Regions from separate parts of the Aminobacter sp. MDW-2 genome, predicted to be linked through region 1. Evidence: riboswitches for the same ligand, from Rfam matches in the RefSeq annotation. Region 1 holds a riboswitch; each other region holds the start of a gene.
The links. A riboswitch is a leader RNA that binds a small molecule or an ion and turns the genes downstream of it on or off. The one in region 1 is predicted to bind cobalamin.
Positions count from the first base shown of each region.

Region 2: linked by a shared signal. The riboswitch ahead of bluB (5,6-dimethylbenzimidazole synthase) and the one ahead of H5P29_RS12035 (ABC transporter ATP-binding protein) in region 1 are both predicted to bind cobalamin.
Region 3: linked by a shared signal. The riboswitch ahead of H5P29_RS01275 (ribonucleoside-diphosphate reductase subunit alpha) and the one ahead of H5P29_RS12035 (ABC transporter ATP-binding protein) in region 1 are both predicted to bind cobalamin.

Region 1 is NZ_CP060197.1:2,469,643-2,477,459, forward strand. It holds gene H5P29_RS12015 (cation diffusion facilitator family transporter) at 1-853, opposite strand, end outside; gene H5P29_RS12020 (anthranilate synthase) at 923-3,112, opposite strand; gene H5P29_RS12025 (iron ABC transporter permease) at 3,356-4,363, opposite strand; gene H5P29_RS12030 (ABC transporter substrate-binding protein) at 4,418-5,362, opposite strand; gene H5P29_RS12035 (ABC transporter ATP-binding protein) at 5,379-6,194, opposite strand; cobalamin riboswitch at 6,302-6,512, opposite strand; gene H5P29_RS12040 (MFS transporter) at 6,545-7,711, opposite strand.
Region 2 is NZ_CP060197.1:2,242,049-2,249,865, reverse strand. It holds gene H5P29_RS10940 (outer membrane beta-barrel protein) at 1-1,608, shown strand, start outside; gene bluB (5,6-dimethylbenzimidazole synthase) at 1,605-2,360, opposite strand; cobalamin riboswitch at 2,386-2,571, opposite strand; gene galU (UTP--glucose-1-phosphate uridylyltransferase GalU) at 2,635-3,522, opposite strand; gene H5P29_RS10925 (lytic murein transglycosylase) at 3,770-4,987, shown strand; gene H5P29_RS10920 (DUF459 domain-containing protein) at 5,003-6,244, shown strand; gene H5P29_RS10915 (IS1182 family transposase) at 6,339-7,709, shown strand.
Region 3 is NZ_CP060197.1:250,298-258,114, forward strand. It holds gene H5P29_RS01270 (ribonucleotide-diphosphate reductase subunit beta) at 1-140, opposite strand, end outside; gene H5P29_RS01275 (ribonucleoside-diphosphate reductase subunit alpha) at 168-3,053, opposite strand; cobalamin riboswitch at 3,163-3,375, opposite strand; gene H5P29_RS01280 (peptidase domain-containing ABC transporter) at 3,451-5,211, opposite strand; gene H5P29_RS01285 (TonB-dependent hemoglobin/transferrin/lactoferrin family receptor) at 5,570-7,817, shown strand, end outside.

The sequences.
Region 1 (7,817 bases):
CCTCGATGCGGTCGCAGATGACGTGGCTTTCGCCGACGCTCATGTCTGCGTCGACGACGAGATGAAACTCGATGAAGGTGGCGCGGCCGGCAATGCGGGTCTTGAGGTCGTGGACTTCGATAGCGCCCTTGGAGTTGGCCGAGATGATGTCGCGGATGCGCATGTGCTCTTCCAGCTCGACGGCGCGGTCCATCAGGCCGTTCATCGACGAACTCATCACGTGCCAGCCCTGCCACAGGATGTTGAGCGCGACGATGACGGCGAGCACCGGGTCGAGGATCGTCCAGCCGGTGGCGATGGCGCCGACGAGGCCAAGCAGCACGCCGGCCGACGTCACCACGTCGGTCATGATGTGATGGCCGTCGGCGACCATGGCTGGCGAGCGCTCGGCGCGGCCGACGCGGATCAGCATGGTGGCCCAGAAGGCGTTGATAACAGCGGCAACACCGTTGATGCCGAGGCCGAGCCATGGCTCGTCCGCATTCATCGGTACGCCCCAGCTGCGCCAGACCTCGAACAGGATCAGAAGTGCCGCGACGATGATCAGCACGCCTTCGAGCACGGCAGAGAAATACTCGGCCTTGTGGTGGCCATGCTGGTGGTCGAGATCGGCCGGCTTGTGGCTGACCTTGATCGCCCAGAAGGCAGCCATGGCGGCGACCACGTTGACGATCGATTCCAGCGCGTCGGAATAGAGCGCCACCGAACCCGTCAGCCACCAGGCCACGAATTTCAGCCCCATCACGGCGGCGCCGATGATGATCGACCAGAAGGCCAGTCTCGCGACGCGCTTCTTGGCCGATATCGGTTGGCTGCCGCTGGCTGACAATCCCTTCGTTTCGGTCTGGACCATGATCTCGCTTGATGAATGGTGCCCTCTCGCGGCTTGACGGCAGCGAGAGGGGAAGTTTGTCGATGTTGGCTAGGCCGCCTTGTCCTTGGCCTTGCGCGGCATGTGGGCAACCACGTTCTCTATCATGCGCATGCCGGCGTCATGGCCGAGCGTCATGATCGATTCGGGGTGGAACTGCACCGCCGCGATCGGTTCTTTCTTGTGTTCGAACGCCATGATGACGCCGTCCTCGGTCTCCGCCGTGACGACGAAATCGGAGGGCAGCCGCACCGGGTCGGCAAAAATCGAGTGGTAGCGGCCGACGGTCACTTCCTTGGGCAGGCCGGAGAAGACGATGCCCGGCTTAGAGATCCGGATGCGCGACGGCTTGCCGTGCATCGGCACAGCCAGCTGGCGCAACTCGCCGCCATAAGCTTCGGCCAGTGCCTGCAAGCCCAGGCAGACGCCGAAGATCGGCAGGTCGCGGTCTCGGGATTTCTTGATCGTCGCCGCCGTGTCGAAGTCCTTCGGCGTGCCGGGGCCGGGAGAGAGCACAACGAGGTCGGGCTTGATCCGGTCGAAGATCTCTTCCGGCACAGGCGAGCGTACGGTCGAGACGTCGGCGCCGGTCTGGCGGAAGTAGTTGGCCAGTGTGTGGACGAAGGAATCCTCGTGGTCGACGAGCAGGATCTTGACCCCTTCGCCGACGCGCGCGGTGGCGCGCTCGGTGCCGGGAGCGTTGCCGGTCTTGGCGTCGCGGATGGCGGAGAGCATGGCTGAGGCCTTCAGTTCGGTTTCGGCTTCTTCTTCCTCGGGAACGGAATCGTAGAGCAATGTGGCGCCCGCGCGCACCTCGCCGATGCCGTCCTGGATGCGGATGGTGCGCAGCGTCATGCCGGTGTTCAGGTCACCGTTGAAATGCACCATGCCGATCGCCCCGCCATACCAGGCGCGGGGGCTCTTCTCGTTCTGCTCGATGAAACGCATGGCCCACAGCTTGGGCGCGCCGGTGACCGTCACCGCCCAGGCGTGGCTGAGGAAGGCGTCGAAGGCATCCATGCCCTCGCGCAGGCGGCCCTCGATGTGGTCGACAGTGTGGATCAGCCGCGAATACATCTCGATCTGGCGGCGGCCGATGACGCGTACCGTGCCTGGCTCGCAAACCCTGGACTTGTCGTTGCGGTCGACATCAGAGCACATGGTAAGCTCGGATTCGTCCTTCTTCGAATTGAGCAGCTTCAGGATCTGCTCAGAGTCGGAGATGGCGTCGTCGCCACGCTTGATGGTGCCCGAGATCGGGCAGGTCTCGACGCGGCGGCCGTTGACGCGGACGAACATCTCCGGCGAGGCGCCGATCAGATACTCGCCTTCGCCGAGATTGATGAAGAACGAATAGGGTGAAGGGTTGATCGCCTTCAGCCGGCGCGAAATCTCCGACGGCACCGTCTCGCAGCGCTCGTAGAACATCTGGCCCGGCACGACCTCGAACAGGTCGCCGCGCTTGAAACTGTCCATCGCCCGGCGCACCAGTTGGGCATATTCGCCCGGCTCATGGTCGGCGCGTGGCGGAATGCGGTCGGACGCCTTGAACGGCTCGACGACGCTGTCCCGCGCGAGGCCCTCGGTCGAGAAACCCGCGCCGGAATAGTCGTAGCGGTCGTGCCAGGCCTTGGCCGAGTAGTGGTCGACGACAAGGATCTCGTCGGGCAAAAACAGCACCAGGTCGCGCTGGCTGTCCTTGCGCACCAGTGTGTGCTCGACCGGGTCGAACTGGAAGGCGAGGTCGTAGCCGAAGGCACCGTAGAGGCCAAGATTGCTGTCCTCCTCCGACTTGAACAAGGCAGTGATGGCGCGCAGCACGGTGAACACCGAAGGCACGCGCGACCGTTCTTCCTCGGTAAAGACGCGGCCGGGTGTCGCCACTTCCAGCGCGATCAGGCGCTTGCTCGTCTCGGTGATCGTCAGCTCTTCGAGCGGTGCGAGCACGGCGCGGATCACCGGCAGCAGCACCTCGCCGCGGCCGTTAAGTGCCTCGATCTTCATTGCGCGTCCGCGTGCCGAGATTACCACCGGCGGGTCGATGATGGCGGTGTCCCAGCGGGTGTAACGGCCGGGATATTCGTAGTTGGAGGAGAACACCGCGCCGCGCCGGCTGTTGAGCCCGTCGAGATAGGTCTCGATCGCGCCGTGATAGGCGGTTTCGTGGCGCTGCCGGGTGATCGACACCCCGCCTGACGTCACGTAGCGCTCGGCGCCGTTTTCAAGCAATTCCAACGTCATTCCCGTCTCCATCTCTTGCAGTGGGAGCGTCCGGAGCCTGGTTCGAAAAAAGCAAATGGCCGCCCGGAAATCCCGTTGCGGCCATCACAATCTTCACGCGCACGCGCTTCAAGAGGCCGCTGTCAGCTGGCCCGCCACCAAATGTTCTGGAGCGAAGTCGTGTTCATGGCGGAATGCATAGCGGCGAATTCGGGGCCACGCAACCGGATTTGCGTCGTCTTGCATTGCATTACCAACTGACCCTCACTTTGTTGTCCGTCGCCGCATCAGGATGACGAAAGCAATGCCGCCGATCAGCCCGGTGACGATGCCGAGCGGCATGTCCTGCGGCGGCACGACCGTGCGTGCGGCCATGTCGGCGGCGATCAGGAAGATGGCGCCGACCAGCGCCGACAGCGGCAAAACCCGGCGATAGTCGCCACCGACGAAGAAGCGCACGATGTGCGGGATCATCAGGCCGACAAAGGCGATGACGCCGGAATAGGCAACCGCACAGCCGGTCAGCAGCGCGCAGGCGACGAAGGCCTTGAGCCGGAAGCGCTGCGCCGGGATGCCGAGTGCGGTTGCGCTTTCGTCGCCCAACGTCATGGCGTTGAGGTTGCGGGTCTGCGTCATCAGCCAGACGCCGCACAGGACAAGGGCTGCCAGCGGATAGGGCAGATGGCTCCATTGCGCCAGCCCGAGCCCGCCAAGCATCCAGAAGATCGCGACATGGGCAGCCTTGGGGTCGCCGATGAAGATCAAGAGGTTGCCTGCGGCCGAGATGATGAAGCTCACCGCCACGCCGGCAAGGATCAGCTGGCCGGCCGACTGCGCTCGCGCCAGGTTGGCGATGGCAAGCACCAGTGCGGTTGCCGCCAGCGCGCCGGCAAAGGCGAAGACCGGTACGGTGACGGTGCCGAGCACCATGCCGGCATGGATCAGCGCCATGATCGCGCCGAAGGCCGCGCCCGACGAAATGCCGAGCAGATGCGGATCGGCGAGCGGATTGCGTGTCACCGACTGCAGGGCTCCCCCCACCAGCGCCAGCGATGCGCCGACTATGGCGCCCAGGATGACGCGCGGCGCGCGCACGTCCCAGACGATATTCTCGCGTCCGCTCGACCAGACCGCCTCGACGCTTCCAGGTATCAGCTTGTTGGCGACGACGCCCCATACCGTCTCGAGCGGGATCGCCACCGGCCCGACGCCGACGGCGATGACCATGCTAATGACAAGCACTACGGCCAGCCCCGGTATCAGGGCCGGCATGGCGTGGATCAGGACGTGTCTTGGCCCTGTGACGAGGTGGCGATGCGACACGGCTCAGTCGGCCCGCATCGCGGCGGCCAGCCGCTTGATCGCCGCAATGTTGCGCGGTCCCGGCGTCGCCTCGTTGTATTCGAGCACGAAGAAGCGGTTGTTCTTCACTGCCTCGATGTCCTTGAAGGCCGGGTTGGTGCGCATGTAGTCGATCTTCTGCTCGGCAGTTACCTCACCGTAATTGACGATCACCACCATGTCGGGATTGCGCTCGATGACCGGCTCCCAGCCGATCTCGACCCAGCTCGACTCGACGTCGTCGACGATGTTCTTGCCGCCGGCTGCCTCGATAATGGCGGTCGGCATGGCGTAGCGTCCGGCGGTAAACGGCTTCTGCTCGCCGGAATCGTAGATGAACACGTTGACCGGCTTGTCGAGCTTGGGCAGCTCGGCCTGGAAGTCGGCGAGTTCCTTCTCATAGCCTGCCACCAGGACCTCCGCCTTCTCGCGCACGCCGAAGATGGCGCCGAGATTGAGCAGGTCGGCATACATGTCCTGAAGCGACGACTTGTCCTTCTTCATGATGTGGATGCAGCTTTCGGTCAGCTCGTAGACAGCGATCTTGAAGGGCGCGAGCGTATCCGGGGTGACGTCGCCGCCGACCTTCATGCCGTAATTCCAGCCGGCGAAGAACAGGTCGGTGTCGGCGCCGAGCAGCACTTCCTTGCTGACGTATTGTGGGGCGAGTTCGGGCAGTTCGCCGACGCCCTTGCGCAAATCCTCGCTCAGCGTCTTCCAGCCGGAGATGCCGGAATAGCCGGCCATGTGGTCGGCGAGGCCGAGCGCCAGCATCATCTCGGTCAGGTTGACGTCGTGCGAGACGGCGCGCTTGGGCGCGGTCTCGAAGGTGACGTCGCGGTTGCAGCTCTTGACGGTGACGGGGAAGCCGCTGGCCATAGCTGTTGCGCAGGTGGCGAGCAGGGCGGCGGCGATGATGGGCAGGCGCATGGAGGCTCCTTGATGTTCAGCGTTCGAGGTGGAAGGAAAAGCGTGGACGACCGGTGACGGGATGGTCGTCGAGGGTCGCTCCGACGGAAAAGCTGTCACGTATGCGATCGGGCGTCAGGATGTCGGCGGGCGCGCCGCAGGCAATGGCGCGGCCGCCGTCCATGACAAGCACGCGGTCGGCATGGGCCGAGGCGAGCGCCAAATCGTGCAGGGAAACGATGACGGTGCAGCCGAGATTGCCGAGCAGTTCCAGCACTTCGAGCTGGTGGCGGATGTCGAGGTGGTTGGTCGGTTCGTCGAGGATCAGAAGGTCGGGTCGCTGCACCAATGCCCGGGCGATCATCACGCGCTGCTTTTCGCCGCCCGACAGCGAGCAGAGGTCGCGCGCAGCGAGTGCGGTCAGGCCGAGCAGGGCAAGGGCTGCCTCGACTTGGTCGTAGTCGCGGTCGCTGGTGCCGAAACTCGTGACATGCGGGGTCAGGCCCAACTCGATGATTTCTGCGACGGTCAGGCCGAAGTCCGAGGCGCTTTCCTGAAGCACGGTCGCGATACGGCGGGCGCAGTCGCGCGGCTTCATCTTCCAGATGTCGGTGCCGTCGAGGCGGACAGTGCCCGAAGTCGGCTTGTGGTAGCGGTAGAGGCAGCGCAGCAGGCTCGACTTGCCGGCGCCGTTGGGGCCGACGATGGCGAGCAACTCGCCCGGCGCAACCGCAAGGCTGATCGGCTCGAGGATCGGCTGCGAAGCACGAGGGCCCCAGCTGACGCCATCGAGTTCGAGCAGTGCCGGGGTGGTGCCTACAAGGCGGCTAGCGGCGTGGACGCGATCGAGCATGCCCTGTCTCCGCGGTCGGGCGGAGGCAGCAGAACGATCCGGAAAGCGCGCCGGTACCGAAGAAGGCAGTCGCAACCATCATCATCTCCGCGGCACACCCCGGCCGGTTGAGTTAATCGGATGATGGCAGGTCTCCTGGCTTGCGGGTGATCGCGCCTCGGAGCCTTCCCGGCCTTTCGGCCAGTGGCATGTTTCCGAATTGCTATCCGCTCACAGTTGCGGGGGCAGCCACGGTTTCGCGTCGGGGACGTCTCACCGTGTTCCCATTTAACCTGCTGCCCGAACCGGATAGCAGGAACCATCGCTGTCGTGGCTACAGCAGCGACGGGTTGCTGACAATCGCTAAAGCGTCATGCCGCCTGCTGAATTGCGTCACGGCGGTCGAGCGCGAAGGAAATGAGCGCCACGCCGAAGGCAGACAGTGCGATGGCCGCGCCGACGAAGGGCAGGTCGGCATAGCTCACGCCCATCGAAATCGCAGCACCACCGGCCCAGGCGCCGGCGGCGTTGCCGGCGTTGAAGGCGCCCTGGTTGAGGGTGGCCGCGAGGTTCGGTGCCTCCGAAGCGGTTTCGACGACGCGCATCTGCATCGGCGGCACGATGACGAAGGTGATGACGCCCCACATGAAGACGAGCAGGATCGCCGCTGGCGCCGAAGAGCTGAGTTCGGCGAAGGCGACGTGGATCGCCGCCATCACCACCAGCGCGCCGATGGCTGTGGGCATCAGCTTCCAGTCGGCCAGCTTGCCGCCGATGATGTTGCCGATGGTCATGCCGCCGCCGAACAGCAGCAGCACCCAGGTGACCGATTCAACCGAGAGGCCGCTGACGTCGGTCAGGATCGGCTTGATGTAGGTGAAGACGGCAAACAGGCTGCCCGAGGCGAGCGCCGAGATGATCATGGCGAGCCAGACCTGGAGCTTGCCCAGCACCTTGACCTCGCCTGATACCCCGCCCTTGCCGGGAGGGGCGACGCCCGCAGGGACCAGCCAGGCTATGGCCGCCACCGAGAGCAGGCCGATGACGACGACGGCAAAGAAGGTGGCGCGCCAGCCATAGGCTTCGCCGAGTGCCGTGCCGCCGGGAACGCCGAGGATGTTCGCCAATGTCAGGCCGGCAAACATCAACGCAATTGCGCTGGCGCGCTTGTTGGTTGGGACCAGGCTTGCCGCCACCACCGAGCCGATGCCGAAGAAGGCGCCGTGACCAAAGGCGGTGATGACGCGGGCGATCATCAGCGTCCAGTAAGTGGGGGCGATGGCGCAGAGCAGGTTGCCGAAGACGAACATCATGGCGAGCCCGATCAGCACCGGTTTGCGCGGCAGTTTCGCTGTGCCCACCGCGATGATCGGGGCGCCGCCGACGACGCCGAGCGCGTAGCCGGTGACCAGAAGACCGGCGGCCGGGATCGACACGCCGAGGTCTGCGGCGACCTCCGGCAACAGGCCCATGATCACGAATTCGGTGGTGCCGATGCAAAAGGATGCAACGGCCAGAGCGAGGATCGGCAAGGGCATGGGCGGACTCAGGGGAGCTGAAACGATTTAGACGCACAATTTCCTCATGTCCGGCGCGGCACAAGCGACGTTGCCGCATTGCAGCAATGCACCTGGCGCATAGGAG
Region 2 (7,817 bases), 230 kb from region 1:
TTGCTGTGCGCCGCACCGCTGCATGCCCAGGAAACCGCCTTGCGCGGACCGGTCAGCGAAGACGACATCAACAACACCCTGCGGCTTTACAAAAGGCGCCCTGCGGCCGAGCAGGCGCAGGACCAGGCACCGGCCTACCAGCCGGTCAGCCCCGGCGCGATTCCAACCCAGGCTGACGCTGAGGCCACCGATTTGTTCAGCGAACCGCCCAACGCCGACGGCACATCGGCCGGCTCCTTGCCATCCGCCCGTCCGCCCACGACCGCGCGCCAGCGCGCCCGCGAGGCACGCGAGCGGCTGGCCGGCACCGCCGCGCCGACGGCTGCCGAGCGGCCAGCAGTGCCGGCAGCCGACGAAGAGCTGACCACCGGCACCGTACGCCAGGGCACCGTCGATTCCGAAACGGAGATCGAGAACGGACCCGAAGCCGAGCGCCAGCGCGCCATCGAAGGCCGCAGGCCTCAGCCGGATGCGAACCCGTTCGAGCCGACTGGCATCCGTTTCGGCACCTTCGTTCTGAAGCCGAGCCTTGAACAGGGCGTCACCGCGACGTCGAATGCGGATTCCAGCTTTAACGGAAAGTCGGCCGTTCTGTCCGAGACGACTCTCAGGCTGAACGCCGCGTCCGATTGGGAGAGCCATTCGGCGACCATCGACGCCTATGGCAACTACCGAAAATCCATCTCCGGCCAGGAGGTCAAGGATCTCAGCGGCGGCATCGACGGGCGGCTGCAGCTCGATCTCGCCGACGACATGCGCGCATTGGCGCAGCTCGGCTACAGCATGCGCCCGGAATCGACGTCGTCGCCCGTGGTCATCTCCGGCACCGCCGAGCGGCCGACCCTGCACACGCTGAACGGCGCGCTGGGTGTCGAAAAGGCCGTCGGCAAGTTCCGCTTCGGAGTGACCGGCGAAGCTGTCGACGAAAGCTACAGCGACGCCGAACTGACCGACGGCACCACGCTCTCACAGAAGGACCGCGACTCCAGACTCTATACCGGCAAGGTCCGCGTCGGCTACGAGGTCTCACCGGCGTTGACGCCCTTTGGCGAGGTCGAATTCGGCCGCCGGGTCTATGACCTGCGCTTCGACACCGCCGGTTTCGAGCGCTCGTCCAAGCGTACCGGCGCCCGCGCCGGCGTCGAGATCGACATGGGCGAAAAATTCGGCGGCGAGATTTCGGCCGGCTGGATTTCGGAGGATTTCGACGACGACCGGCTGAAGACGGTTTCCGCCGCGACGATTGCCGCTGATCTCAGATGGTCGCCGATGCGCGGCACGATCGTCGGCCTGACCGGCGAAACCCTGGTCGAGGGATCGACGACCCCGGGCGACAGCGGTTCGGTGCTCTACAACGGCCGCCTCAGCGTCGAACGGCAGATCCGTTCCAACCTGACTGCATTCCTCGCCGGCGGCGTCGGCTACCGCGACTATGCCAGCTCGAACGACCACGAGCTGAGGCTCAGTGCCGAAGCGGGCCTGACCTGGTGGCTCAACCGCTACGCCGGCCTGACCGGCAAGCTGCGCCATGAGACCTTCGACAGCACCTTGCCGTTCCGCGACGCCAAGACCAACAGCGTCTTCGTCGGGTTGAAAATCCAGCGCTAACCTGCTTGGGGCAAACCGCCGATCGCGGCGGCTGCGGCCCTCAAGGCCGTCTCCCCCTGCCCCGCATAGACCTCGCTCATGATCAGCTCGGCAAGCGGCAGACGGCATCCCCAGCCATGGCGCTCGAGATCGGGCTTGTCGGCGAATTCGCTGACGTGGCCGACGCAGAGATAGGCCACCGGCACGACGTGATCGGGAATGCCTAGCAACTGCTTCAGCGCCTCGCGATCGAGGATGCTGACCCAGCCGACGCCTATGCCCTCGGCACGCGCGGCGAGCCAGAAATTCTGAACTGCGCAGACGGTGCTGAAGAGGTCCATCTCGGGATTGTGCCATCGCCCGAGCGGAGAGGTTGCCGAACGGCTGCGGTCGCAGGTGACGACCAGGTTGAGCGGGCTTTCGCAGATGCCTTCGAGCTTGAGCTTGCGGTACAGCTCCCGCTGCTCCTCGGCGATCTCAGGCAGTTCCTGCTGCCGCGCCGCAAAGAACAGGTCGCGGACGCGCTCGCGTCGTTCGCGATCTCTGATGACGATGAAGTTCCACGGCTGCATGAAGCCGACCGACGGCGCGTGATGGGCCGCCAGCAGCAGCCGCGCCAGCACATCGTCGTCGATCGGATCAGGCAGAAAATGGCTGCGAACGTCGCGGCGCGTGAAGATGGCGCGGTAAACGGCATCCTGTGCGGCGATATCGAAACAGCCTGAAACGGCCTTCAACTGGTCAGCAAGCATCGCATATCCCCTGGCGAGCATGTCGGTTCCCTCCGCCTGACCATGCGGAGGTCGATGTCTGCCGGGCCGGTCTTCTGGCTCGAGTTCAACCCGTCTGCGGCGCCTTCCCGTTCAGGATGAACAGTGGCCTCTGCCGATACGGTCCCTCTTACAGCGTTGGGCACGCCACGGATTTGCACCGTGTTCCCGATTCTCCCGCATCGCTGCGGGCACCTGGCAGGGTATTTCTAGCGGCAGCAGCGGCCGAAAGCCATCGCACCGTGCGTCCAATCCTGACGCACGGGCGACATGTGGCTTACTTGCCCGGCTTGATCTCGCCGAGCAGCCCTTCGATGACGCCGGCCATGCTCCTGCTGAGATCGGAGCGCGACAAGGCAAAGGCAACGTTGGCTTCGACGAAACCTTCCGGCGAGCCGCAGTCGAAGGTGCGGCCGCGATAATGATAGCCGTAGAAGGACTGCATCTTCTCGAGCTTGAGCATGGCGTCGGTCAGCTGGATCTCGTCGCCGGCGCCACGCTCCTGGCTTGCCAGGATGTTGAAAATCTCCGGCTGCAGAATGTAGCGGCCATTGATGAACAGGTTCGAGGGTGCCGTACCCTGCTTGGGCTTTTCCACCATGCCCTCGATCTCGAAGCCGGTGTGAACCGACTTGCCCTTGCCGACGATGCCGTATTTGTGCGCCTCGGCCGGGTCGCATTCCTGGACGGCGATGATGTTGTTGCCGGTCTCGGCATAGAGCTCGACCATCTCGCGCATGCAGCTCTTTTCCGACTGCATGATCATGTCGGGCAACAGCAGCGCGAAGGGCTCGTCGCCGACCAGCTCGCGCGCGCACCACACTGCGTGGCCAAGGCCGAGCGGTACCTGCTGGCGCGTGAACGAGGTCTGGCCCGGGGCCGGCTGCAACCGCTGCAGGCGCTCCAGTTGCTCGGTCTTGCCGCGCTGGGCCAGCGTATCATAAAGTTCGAACTGGACGTCGAAATGGTCTTCGATGACCGCCTTGTTGCGGCCCGTGACAAAGATGAAATGTTCGATGCCCGCTTCGCGCGCCTCGTCGACCACGTACTGGATTACAGGGCGATCGACCACAGTCAGCATTTCCTTGGGGATAGACTTGGTGGCAGGCAGAAAACGCGTGCCCAGGCCCGCGACCGGAAAAACTGCCTTGCGAACTCTTTTCATTGCGTGGTCGTCCGATAGAGGGATGTATCGGACGCCAACTTTGCCACGCCCGAATTGATGAATACTGAATGCGTTCACATATTCGGCGACAGCGGGCAAGACCATTGATCACGCGATCTTGATTGTCCGAACAGCTAGGTGGACAATCCCTCAACCCGCTTTTCGTTCCCCAACGGGTCTATGGTAAACTGATTGATAACCGGCATCGGCGATGAATCGTGTTTCTGATCTCTCCAAGGAGGAAAGAATGCCCCTTCGCAAGACCGCCAAAGGCCTCCTGAGCGCCGCTGCCCTTTCGCTGGCATTGATGCTTCCGGCCGGCCCGGCGGCCGCCGAAGCCGGTTTCCAGCGCTGGGTGGCGAGCTTCCGCTCCGTCGCCGCAGACAACGGGATTTCCGGTTCGACCTATGACCGCGCCTTTCGTGGCGTGACCTCGGCCGACCCCGAAGTACTTGAAAAGGCCCGCTTTCAGCCCGAATTCACCGCGCCCGTCTGGGACTATTTCGACAATCGCGTCCATGACCAGTCAATTGCTGTCGGTCGCGAGATGGCGCGCAAGTGGAAACCTTGGCTCGACCGCATCGAGGCCAAGTATGGCGTCGACCGCTACATCCTGCTCGCCATCTGGTCGATGGAATCGAACTACGGCGAGATTCTCAAGAACGACAAGGTGATGCGCAATGTCGTGCGCTCGCTGGCGACGCTCGCCTATGGCGACCAGCGCCGGGCGAAGTTCGCCCGCACCCAGCTGATCGCGGCGCTGAAAATCCTGCAGCGCGGCGACATCGACGAAAGTCACCTCGTCGGCTCCTGGGCCGGCGCGATGGGCCACACCCAGTTCATCCCGACCAGCTACCAGGCCTACGCGGTCGATGCCGACGGCAATGGCAAGCGCGACATCTGGAACTCCGTGCCCGACGCGCTCGCCACCGCAGCCAACCTTCTGAAGAAGAACGGCTGGCAGGCCGGTAAGACCTGGGGTTACGAAGTGGTGCTGCCCGAGGGTCAGAAGTTCCCGACGGGATCGCTGACGCTCGACAAATGGGCATCGCTCGGCATCGAACGCGCCAACGGCAAGGCCTTCAAGCGCGGCTCCGACGTTGCCACCCTCAAGGTGCCGGACGGCCGCGGCGGACCGGCCTTCCTGATGACCAAGAATTTCTCGGTCATCAAGCGCTACAACAACGCCGACAAATACGCGCTCGCCGTCGGCCTTCTTGCCGACGAGATCGCCGGCTATGGTGGCCTGGTGCAGGACTGGAAGCGGCCGTTCACCAAGCTCAGCTTCGAGGAAAAGCAGGAGTTGCAGAAGCGCCTGTCGGCGCATGGCTATTACGACGGCAAGAGCGACGGCAAGATCGGCGAAGGTTCGCGCTCGGCCATCAAGGCATTTCAGGCACAGCTGGGCTTGACGCCGGACGGTCATCCGAGCATGGAAGTGCTGAAGTTCCTGCGGCGTAACTAGCAACCGGAGGCTGTATTGGCATTCACGCGTCGTCCGCGGTTTTCGCTGTTGCGCCTGACGACGCCACTGGTCGCGGTGGCGGTCGCCTTGACCGCCATTTCGTCGACAATGCCGACGCCGGCCGTGGCGCAGGAAGGCATTCTGCGCAAATGGTCCCTGCGCGACCTGTTCATGCCGCGCCGCGAACCGCGCGTCGATCCCTTCATCATTGACGAGCCACAGCCGCGCAAGAAGATCCGCAAGACGCCACGCAAGCCAAAGGCAACCGCCGGCAATGTCGGCAGAGCTGCCGATCCGGCCGTTCCGGTGGTCGAAAAGCTGGCTGACGCGCGTGTCGTGCTGGTCATCGGCGACTTCCTCGGCGGCGGCATTGCCGAGGGGCTGGGCACGGTCTTTGCCGAGAATGCCAAGATCAGGGTCATCGACAAGACCAACGGCTCGTCGGGCCTCGTCCGCGAGGACTATTACAACTGGCCCGAGAAAGCCAAGGCGCTGATCGAGCAGGAAAAGCCTGCCGCCGTCATCATCATGATGGGCTCTAACGACCGCCAGCAGATGCGGGTCGCCGACACCCGCGAGCCACCGATGAGCGCCGCCTGGACCAAGGAGTACACGGCGCGCGTGGACAAGCTGGCCAAGGCCATCGCCGACACCAAGGTGCCGTTCCTGTGGGTCGGCATGCCCGCCTTCAAGTCGTCGAAGATGAACACCGACATGCTCGCCTTCAACGACATCTACCGTGCTGCAACGGAAGCCGCAGGCAGCGAATTCGTCGATGTCTGGGACGGCTTCGTCGACGAGGCCGGCGCCTTCGTCACCAGCGGCCCCGACATCAACGGCCAGCCGGTGCGCCTGCGCGCCGACGACGGCATCAACGTCACCCGCGCCGGCAAACGCAAGCTCGCCTTCTTCGCCGAAAAGCCGCTGAACAAGCTGCTCGGCATCACGCCTCAAGGTACCGAAACCGTCGTGCCGGCAAGCCTGCCGCAGGCGACGCCCGGCGAACTCAATGTGCCTGTCAACATCGACCGGACGGTGCCGGTCTCGCTCTCCGATCCGGAACTCGACGGTGGCACGGAGCTTCTCGGCGGCCAGACGGCTGCCACGTCCGACCCGCGTTCTCCAGGCGAAAAGCTTGCCGTGCAAGGCATCGCCCCCGCAGCACCTGCCGGCCGCATCGACGACTTCTCCTGGCCGCCAAAGCCGCTGCCTGCAGCGCAAGGAACCGAAACGACGACCGCCATCATCAGGCGCTAAGGTTGTCGACCGGAAACGAAAAAGGCGCCTCGCGGCGCCTTCAGACTGCTGACAAACCCCTGGCGAGAGTTGGGGGGTTGTGATTCAGTGGGTGATGTTGAAGCGAGCCGGCCCTGAACAAACCGCACTTGAGATCGTCACGCTCGATCAACTGGTTCCAGTTGATCACCTTCTGCGCAAGATCGATGGTGTTATCGATTTCTCGTTCATCCACGATCTGACAGCGCCGCTTTACTGCGCCGACAATGGTCGCCCGCCACTTGATCCGACTTTGATGTTCAAGGCGCTGTTCATCGGCTACCTGTTCGGGGTGCGCTCGGAGCGGCAATTGGTGCGAGAGATCGAGGTCAATGTCGCCTACCGGTGGTTCCTGCGGCTGAAGCTGACGGACAAGGTGTTCGACGCCTCGACATTGTCGCAGAACCGACGCCGGCGTTACCAGGACGAGACGATCGCGCAGGCGATCTTCGACCGCATTGTCGAGCAGGCGATCGGGGCAGGCTTGGTCGACGGCACGGTGCTCTACACCGACAGCACGCACCTGAAGGCCAATGCCAACAAGGGCAAGTACGACCTTGCCATGGTCGCCAAGTCGCGTGCCGACTACTGGGGCGAGCTCGACCGGGCGATCGATGCCGAACGGGCGTTGCACGGCCAGAAGGCGCTGAAGGAGCAGGAGCGGCAGCCTGCGGTGAAAGAGACGAAGGTCTCGCGCACCGATCCTGAGGCAGGCTATATGGTGCGCGAGGGCAAGCCGAAGGGCTTCTTTTATCTCGATCACCGCACGGTGGATGGCGGCTTCGGCATCATCACCGACACGTTTGCCACGCCGGCCAACGTGCATGACTCGATCGTCTATCTCGACCGGCTCGACCGCCAGGTGGAGCGTTTCGGCTTCGATGTCACGGCGGCGGGGCTGGATGCCGGCTATGCCACGCCAGGCATCGCCAAGGGCCTGGAGGACAGGAACATCCACGGTGTCGTCGGCTATCGCAACCCGCCCCGGCCAAAGCCTGGCAAGATGAGGAAGGGCGCTTTCGTCCATGAGCCGGACCTTGACGGCTATCGTTGCCCGCAGGGCCAGTTGCTCACTTACGCCACCACCGATCGCGGCGGTTATCGCCACTACAGGAGCGACCCGACGATCTGCCGCAACTGTCCGCTGCTGGCGTCTTGCACATCAAACGCCAAGGCCGAGCGCACCATCACGCGCCATGTCTGGCAGGATGTCCGCGAGCGGGTCGATGCCAACCGCTTAACCGCATGGGGCAAGGCGATCTATCGACGCCGCAAGGAGACGGTCGAGCGATCCTTCGCCGATGCCAAGCAGCTCTTCGGCCATCGCTATGCCCGCTTCCGAGGGCGAACACGCGTCGCCTGCCAGTGCCTGATCGCAGCCGCCGCCCAGAACATGAAAAAGATCGCAATCAGCCTCTGGCCAAAGCCAAAACCAAGCCTCGCATGAGGCCAAAGCCGGCTCGCAACGGCACTGGCATCTGCTCCCCGACATCAATCCAAAAGCTCAATCAACCCACAAAACAAAACCCCGCCGAAATTCGACGGGGTTTGTCAG
Region 3 (7,817 bases), 2.2 Mb from region 1:
ATGCGCTTGTCGTCGACGCGGACGCGGCCACCGCCGCGTTCGATCACACCCAGCCCCGTGGCATCGGCAAGCGGGACGTCGCCTGTGAAGGCGGGGTGGATGGTTGCAGCGGCAGCCTTTGGTTCGGACCAGTCGAGCATCTTGTTGTTCCTTTTCCTGATCGCCGCTTACTGGCAGGCTTCACATTCGGGATCGTCGATGGCGCAGGCCTTGCCCCATGCGACATCGGCGTTGACGATGATTGGGGCTGACGCTGCAACAGCGACAGCGGAGACGGAATTGAGCTTGCCGTCGGTGCCCTTCAGCGTCGACTTCTCGACATGCGAGGCCGAGCGCGAGCGCAAATAGTAGGTCGTCTTCAGGCCCTTGTTCCATGCCAGGCGGTAGAGCGCGTCGAGCTTCTTGCCGCTTGGATCGGCGATGTAGAGGTTGAGCGACTGGGCCTGGTCGATCCATTTCTGCCGACGCGACGCTGCCTCGATCAGCCAGGCACTGTCGATCTCGAAGGCGGTAGCGAAGAGCGCCTTGAGGTCGTCGGGGATGCGGTCGATCCGGCCGATCGAGCCGTCGAAATATTTGAGGTCGGAGACCATGACCTCGTCCCACAGGCCGCGCGCCTTCAGCTCATGCACCAGTGCTGCGTTGACCACGGTGAAGTCGCCGGACATGTTCGATTTGACGAACAGGTTCTGGTAGGCCGGCTCGATCGACTGCGCGACACCGCAAATGTTGGAGATGGTCGCAGTCGGCGCGATCGCCATGGTGTTGGAGTTGCGCATACCTGTCTTCCTGACGCGCTTGCGCAAGGCATCCCAGTCGAGCGTCGAGGCGCCGTCCATGTCGACACCGGGGCGCGCCTTGGCCAAGAGGTCGATGGAATCGATCGGCAGGATGCCCTTCGACCACAGCGAACCGTCAAAGCTCGGATAACGCCCGCGTTCGGCGGCAAGGTCGCAGGACGCCGAAATCGCGTTGTAGGAGATCGCCTCCATGCTGGCGTCGGCGAAGGCCACGGCAGCGTCTGACGCATAGGGGATCTTCAGCGCCTGAAGTGCATCCTGGAATCCCATCAGGCCGAGGCCGACAGGACGATGCTGCAGGTTGGAGCGCCTGGCTTCGGGGATGGTGTAGAAATTGATGTCGATGACATTGTCGAGCATGCGCATCGCCGTCTTCACGGTGCGCGCCAGACGGTCGATGTCGAGCCCCTCGGCTGCGATATGATTGGCAAGATTGACCGAACCGAGATTGCAGACGGCGACCTCGTCCTTCGAAGTGTTGAGGGTGATCTCGGTGCAGAGGTTCGACGAATGCACGACGCCGATGTGGCCCTGCGGCGAGCGGATGTTGCACGGGTCCTTGAAGGTGATCCACGGATGCCCGGTTTCGAACAGCATGGTCAGCATCTTGCGCCACAGGTCGAGCGCCCTGACCGTGCGGAACACCTTGATGCCACCAGCCAGAGCCTTGGCCTCGTAGCTTTCGTAGGCCGCCTTGAACGCCGTGCCATAGAGATCGTGCAGGTCGGACGCCTCGTCGGGCGAAAACAGCGTCCACACGCCATCGGCCTCGACGCGCTCCATGAACAGGTCCGGCACCCAGTTGGCGGTGTTCATGTCGTGGGTGCGGCGGCGGTCGTCGCCGGTGTTCTTCCTGAGGTCGAGGAACTCCTCGATATCGACGTGCCAGGTCTCGAGATAGGCGCAGACAGCACCCTTGCGCTTGCCGCCCTGATTGACGGCGATAGCCGTGTCGTTGGCAACCTTGAGGAACGGCACCACACCCTGGCTCTCGCCATTGGTACCCTTGATGTGGGCGCCGAGGCCGCGCACCGGGGTCCAGTCATTGCCTAGCCCGCCGGAATATTTGGCCAACAGCGCATTGTCCTTCACCGCCTTGAAGATGCCGTCGAGATCGTCGGCGACGGTGGTGAGGAAACAGGACGACAATTGCGGGCGCAGCGTGCCGGAGTTGAACAGCGTTGGCGTCGAGGCCATGAAATCGAAGGACGACAAAAGATCATAGAACTCGATGGCGCGGCTCTCGCGGTCGATCTCGCGGCCTGCCAGGCCCATAGCCACGCGCATGAAAAAGGCCTGCGGCAGTTCGAAACGCTTGCCTTTGCTGTGCAGGAAATAGCGGTCATAGAGCGTCTGCAGACCCAGATACTGGAACTGCAGGTCGCGCTCGGGCTTTAGCGCGGCACTGAGCCTGGCAAGGTCGAAACGGCCAAGTTCGGGGTCGATCAATTCGGCCTTGATGCCGGTGGCGATGAAGGCGGGGAAATAGGTGGCATAGCGCTGGGTCATTTCGGCCTGGGTGGCCTGCTCAGACCTGGCCGAGACGAAGCTCAGTGCCTCGCGCCGCAACCGGTCCAGCAACAACCGGGCGCTGACGAAGGCGTAGTTCGGTTCAGTTTCGACAAGCGTACGGGCGGCCAGGATCGGCGCCAGCGAAAGCTCGTCGGCGGTGATGCCGTCATAGAGATTGCGCCTTGTCTCGGCCAGGATCGCATCCGCTGAGACGGCCTCGAGCCCGCTGCAGGCCTCGTCGACAATGCGGGCCAGTCGCGTCTCGTTCAGCGGTGCCAGGCCGCCGTCATCGGCCTTGACCTGGAGCGGCGGTGCGGCGACCTCGACCGACGTGACCTTGGCGGCAGCGCGTTCGCGGGCACGTTCCTCGCGGTAGAGCACATAGGCGCGGGCGACCTTGTGATGCTCGGAGCGCATCAGCGCCAGTTCGACCTGGTCCTGGATTTCCTCGATGTGGAAGGTGCGGCCGCTATCTGCCCGCCTGGTCAGCGCGGCGAACACCTGGCCGGCCAGTTCCTCGACGACGTCGTGGACGCGGCGCGAACCGGCGGCCACCGAACCCTCGGTGGCGAGAAATGCCTTGGTCAGCGCCACAGTGATCTTGATCGCATCGAACGGCGTCACCGCGCCGTTGCGCCGGATGACACGGTAGCCAGGTTCGGACGCGGTCTCGGAACCCTGGCTGAGAGCGGACGGAACGCTGTCGGTTCCGCTGGATTGAAGTGTAGAGGTCGCCGGCATCATCTTCCCCGATGGTTTGGGGGCGAAGGGCCTTGGGCGGACGCATGCCGGATTTCGGCCGGCGCAAGCCAGCAGAACGCAAGCGCACCACCGGACACCCCGCCCGTGGACGTTCAGACTCGATCGCGGCAGGTCTCCTGGCTCGCAGGTCATTGCTGCTGTCTGGCCTTCCCAGCGCCCATTGGCGCCAGTGGCACTACGCGACAGCAACTCACTGCTTACAGTTGCGGGGGCAGCGCCGGCATTGCGAAATCGCGCACCGGCTTCCCTCTTAGCTCCCGAGCTGGAATCAACTCGGAAGACCACGATGTCTACATATAGTATGACTGCCCGGCGTCGTGTCAACAGGTGGAAGAATCATTTCCACCCTCATCGACCGATCAACGCCGGCGGCCGATCAATCCCTGACGTAGTCGCGCCACAGCGCCTGATAGACCGGGCATTCGGCAGTCAGAGCCTCATGGCTGCCCGTGCCGACGATCCTGCTATCGTCGAGCACGACGATCATGTCGGCCGAACGCGCCGAAAAGAGATGATGCGTGACGATGATGACGAGGCGGTCGCGGCCGAAGGCCAGCAGTTCACGTTCGAGCGCCATCGCCGATTCGGCGTCGAGCGCCGAGGTCGGTTCGTCGAAAACGGCGATGTGCGGATCGCGCAGCACGGCGCGCGAAATCGCCAGGCGCTGGCGCTGGCCGCCGGAGAGGTTCTGCCCTGCCTGGACCAGTTCGGTGTCGATGCCTTTGGGCAGGCCGGCGGTGAACTTGTCGGCGGAGGAAAACGCCAGCGCCTTGTCGATCTCGTCGTCGCGAAGCGGGCGCGGCAGCGACGCCTGAAGGTTCTCGCGGATGGTACCCGAAAACAGCGACGTCTCCTGGTCGACAACACCTATGCGGCCGCGCAGCCAGCGCGGATTGTAGGCGCGGACGTCGATGCCGCCGATTGCCACCTTGCCGGCATGATCGCGCTCCAGTCCCAAAAGCACGCGCAGCAGGCTGGACTTGCCGGAGCCATTGCGGCCGACGATCGCCACGACGCCCGTCGCCGGCAGCACCAGGCTGACACCGTTGAGTGCCGCAGCCGTCGCCTCGGGATAGCGGAAGGTCAGATCCTCGACCGTGATCGGGCCGAAATCAGCAGCACGCAGCGCCGGGGCAACGATGGCGCGCTCCGGCTGGCGCTTGAGGAAAGCCGCGAGGGCCGAGACGGTGGCGCTCACCGAATGGAACTGGATCAGGATGCCGGCACTGGTCAGCATCGGCATGGTCGCCCGGGTGACGAGCAGCTGCAGCGCAAGCAGGCCACCGATCGTGAGATCGCCGCGCAGGATGCGCCAGCAGCCGACGAGGACGACGAGCAGCGTCAGGATCTCGCTCAGCAGGCCAAGCGTGAACGAATAGGAGTGCGAGAGGTCGAGTATGTGCCAGCGCGCCTTGATGGCTTCGGCCGACTTCGCGGACCAGCGCCCGATGAAGAAGCGCTCAACCGCATTCGACTTGATGCCGCGGATGTTGCCTACCGTTTCAGCGGTCGCCCCCTGCAGGGCGCCGTTGAGGCGGAACGAGCTGCGGCTCGCCTCGCCCAGCTGGGCATTGGTCTTGCGGGCAAAAACGGCGAAGATCAGGGCAACGACAAAGGCCAGCAGGCAGATGAGATAGTCGTAGTACAGCGCCACGGCGAACGAGACGGCAGCACCCAACATGGTGAGGAAGAAATTCGGCGCAGCGCTCAGCATGAAGGTGGCGACACGCTGGGATTCGTTGAGGAGGTTGATCGTGCTTCCGCCTGCGGATGCCGAACTCTCATAGGGGATGCGCATGAGGCGGAAGTAGATGCGTCTCGACAGCCGGGCGGTGAACCTTGCGTCCACGTCGTTGATCGGCGAGTTGTGCCAGCGTGAGGTCATGTGCCTGATAACCGCCGCCACGATGGCGATGGCGGCGAACTGGGTCGCTGCCCAACCGTCCTTGCCGACCATGACGCTGTCGACGATCTTCTGCGAAAGGATCGGAACCGTCACCGAGAGCACGATTCCGGCTAGCGAAAGTGCAATGGCAAGAAAAAATTCACGGCGGTAGATGCCCATGATCCGCATCAGTATCCGCCAATCGCCGAGCGGTATCTTGCGCAAGGCGTTCAGTTTCTCTCGAAATTTCATTGCCTACCCGACGCCGCTCGAACAACAGGGACGGGTTCGCTAGGTCATTCGCGCTTTCCTGTCAAATAATATGACAATGATAGTCATATTATTGTGAAACGCTTCGGCGAAAAGCGCCCGCCTCGCGGAACGACGCACAAAACAAGTCTTCCAGATCCTCGCCAGCCGTAGCTGGGCGGCGCCGGCATGTGTCTGTTCCAGGTGAGGCCAGGTGTCGCGCCGCGCATCACCCGGCTTGCACACACCGCAGGACCCATTATACAGCCATCACCAATCTTGAGTCACAGACTCATATTAACTTACGCCAGCCCTTCGTTCGCGGACAGCCAGCTTTTCCAGATTTTTCGAGGGGGCTGTCATGTCTAACGTTCACACCGGCCGCGGTTCGCGGTCGCAAATGCTTCTGGCCGGCGTTTCGCTTCTGTTGCTGCAATCGGCCGGTATCGCCAGTGCCCAGACGGCAACGACACCGGCCAAGAAGGTCGAGGAAACGAAGCCGCTGCTGAGCAATGAAGAGCGCATCGTGCTCGACAGGCTCGTCGTCACATCGGCGCGCACCACCGGCAAGGTGCTCGACATTCCGATGTCGGTGTCGGTCATCGACCGCGAGACGCTGCAGCGCCATGTCGTCCGCGACATCCAGGACATGGTTCGCTACGAGCCGGGCGTCACCGTCTCGCGCACGACATCGCTTACCAATCCGTTCGGCCAGCTGACCGGCTTCAACATCCGCGCCATGGGCGGCAACCGCGTCCAGATGAGTGTCGACGGCAGCCGCATCCAGGAGCAGATCATCGACGGCAGCCGCGACTTCGTCGACCCCTTCAACATGCGCAGCGCCGAGATCGTACGCGGTCCGAACTCGGTGCTCCAGGGCGCCGATGCGCTGGGTGGCGCAGTCGCATTCCGCACGCTCGACCCCGACGATCTTCTCAACGGCTCGAAGCCATGGGCAGTCGAGATGAAGACCGCCTATGACAGCTACGACGATTCGTTCCGCAAGCAGGTGAGTGCGGCCGCTGAATCCGGCGACTTCAAGTTCCTCGGCAGCTTCGGTCATCTCGGGGCGTCGGAAGGCGATTTCAGCAACAGCCGCGCCGATGGCGGCCAGTGGGGCTGTCCACGCCAGGCGATCTGGCCGTGCAACAAGGCGTTTCCCGCCGACACCGACGCCTTCAACGGTCTGATGAAGCTGCAGTGGAACCCGACCCAGGATCACGAGGTCAAGCTGACCGGCGAGTGGTTCAACCGCAACACGACGATCCAGCAGATGTACGACTCGTCTGCGGGATCGACGTACGTCAACACCAGCTGGCAGCGCGAACTGGAGATGGAGCGTTACAGGCTGGCCCTGTCGCACGACTGGAAGGTCGACGCGCCGTGGCTCGATGAGATCAAGTGGCAGATCTCCTATTCGCCGCAGAAGCGCGACACCTACAGCAATCAGCTGCGCACCTACCCAACGCGCCGCCAACAGAACATCCAGGTCCGCAATTATGGCGAGGATTTCCTCGAGGCCGACGTGCAGGCCAACTCGTCCTTCGAACTGGGCGGCCTGTCGCACAAGCTGACCTATGGTTTCGACGGCGATCTGACCAAGAGCAACTATGACGGCTACAACATCACCAACAACCTGACAGCTGGCACCACGACCACCGCCAACAACCAGGGCTTCAACTTCCCGAAGGTCGACACCGTCCGCGCCGACATCTACCTTCAAAATGAGATCAAGCTGTTCGACGACCGGCTGACCATCACCCCAGGCGCGCGCCTGGCGCACTATTCCATCGATCCCACCGGCGACGCCGACTACAAGCCGAAGCCCGGCTTCGAGCCCAAGAAGATCGACGAGACCAAGCTGATCAAGCGGATCAGCGCGATGTATGAGCTGAACGACACCTATACGCTCTATGCCGGCTATGGCGAAGGCTTCAAGATGCCGACGTCGCAGCAGTTGTTCGTGTCGTCGGACAATCTTTTTACGTCTCCGCCATCCGTCCTGATTCCCAATCCGAACCTGAAGCCTGAATCCGTGCGCAGCTATGAGGCCGGCATTCGTGGCGAGCTCGACAAGGGTTACTTCAGCCTCACGGCCTTCTATGCCGACTACAAGGATTTCATCCGCTCTCTGCAGGAGGTTCCGGGCAGGCCGAACCACTACACCTCAGACAATGTCGAGGACGTGAAGGTCTGGGGCATCGAGTTCGGCGGCGAGTACGAGGTCTACGAAAACCTCTACCTGAACGGCTCGATCTCCTACCAGAAGGGCACGCAGCGGATTTCGGCAAGTGCTGCCGAAACGGCCTTCGACGGTGCGGTACCGCTCACCGCGGTGCTGGGCGGGCGTTACCTTGTCCCCGACTGGAACCTCGAAACGGAGTTGGTCGCCACCTTCGCCCATGGCGTCACCGAACGCGCCGACCCCAACGCCTTCAAGCCGGGCGGTTATGCGGTGTTCGACGCCTATGCCCGCTGGAAGCCGACCGAAAATGTCGATGTCGACTTCGGCATCCAGAACATCTTTGACCGCCGCTATTTCCCCAACACCCTCACTGGCGTCACCAACGTGATCTCGGGGCCGGTGGCCAACGCCAACAATCCGGAAA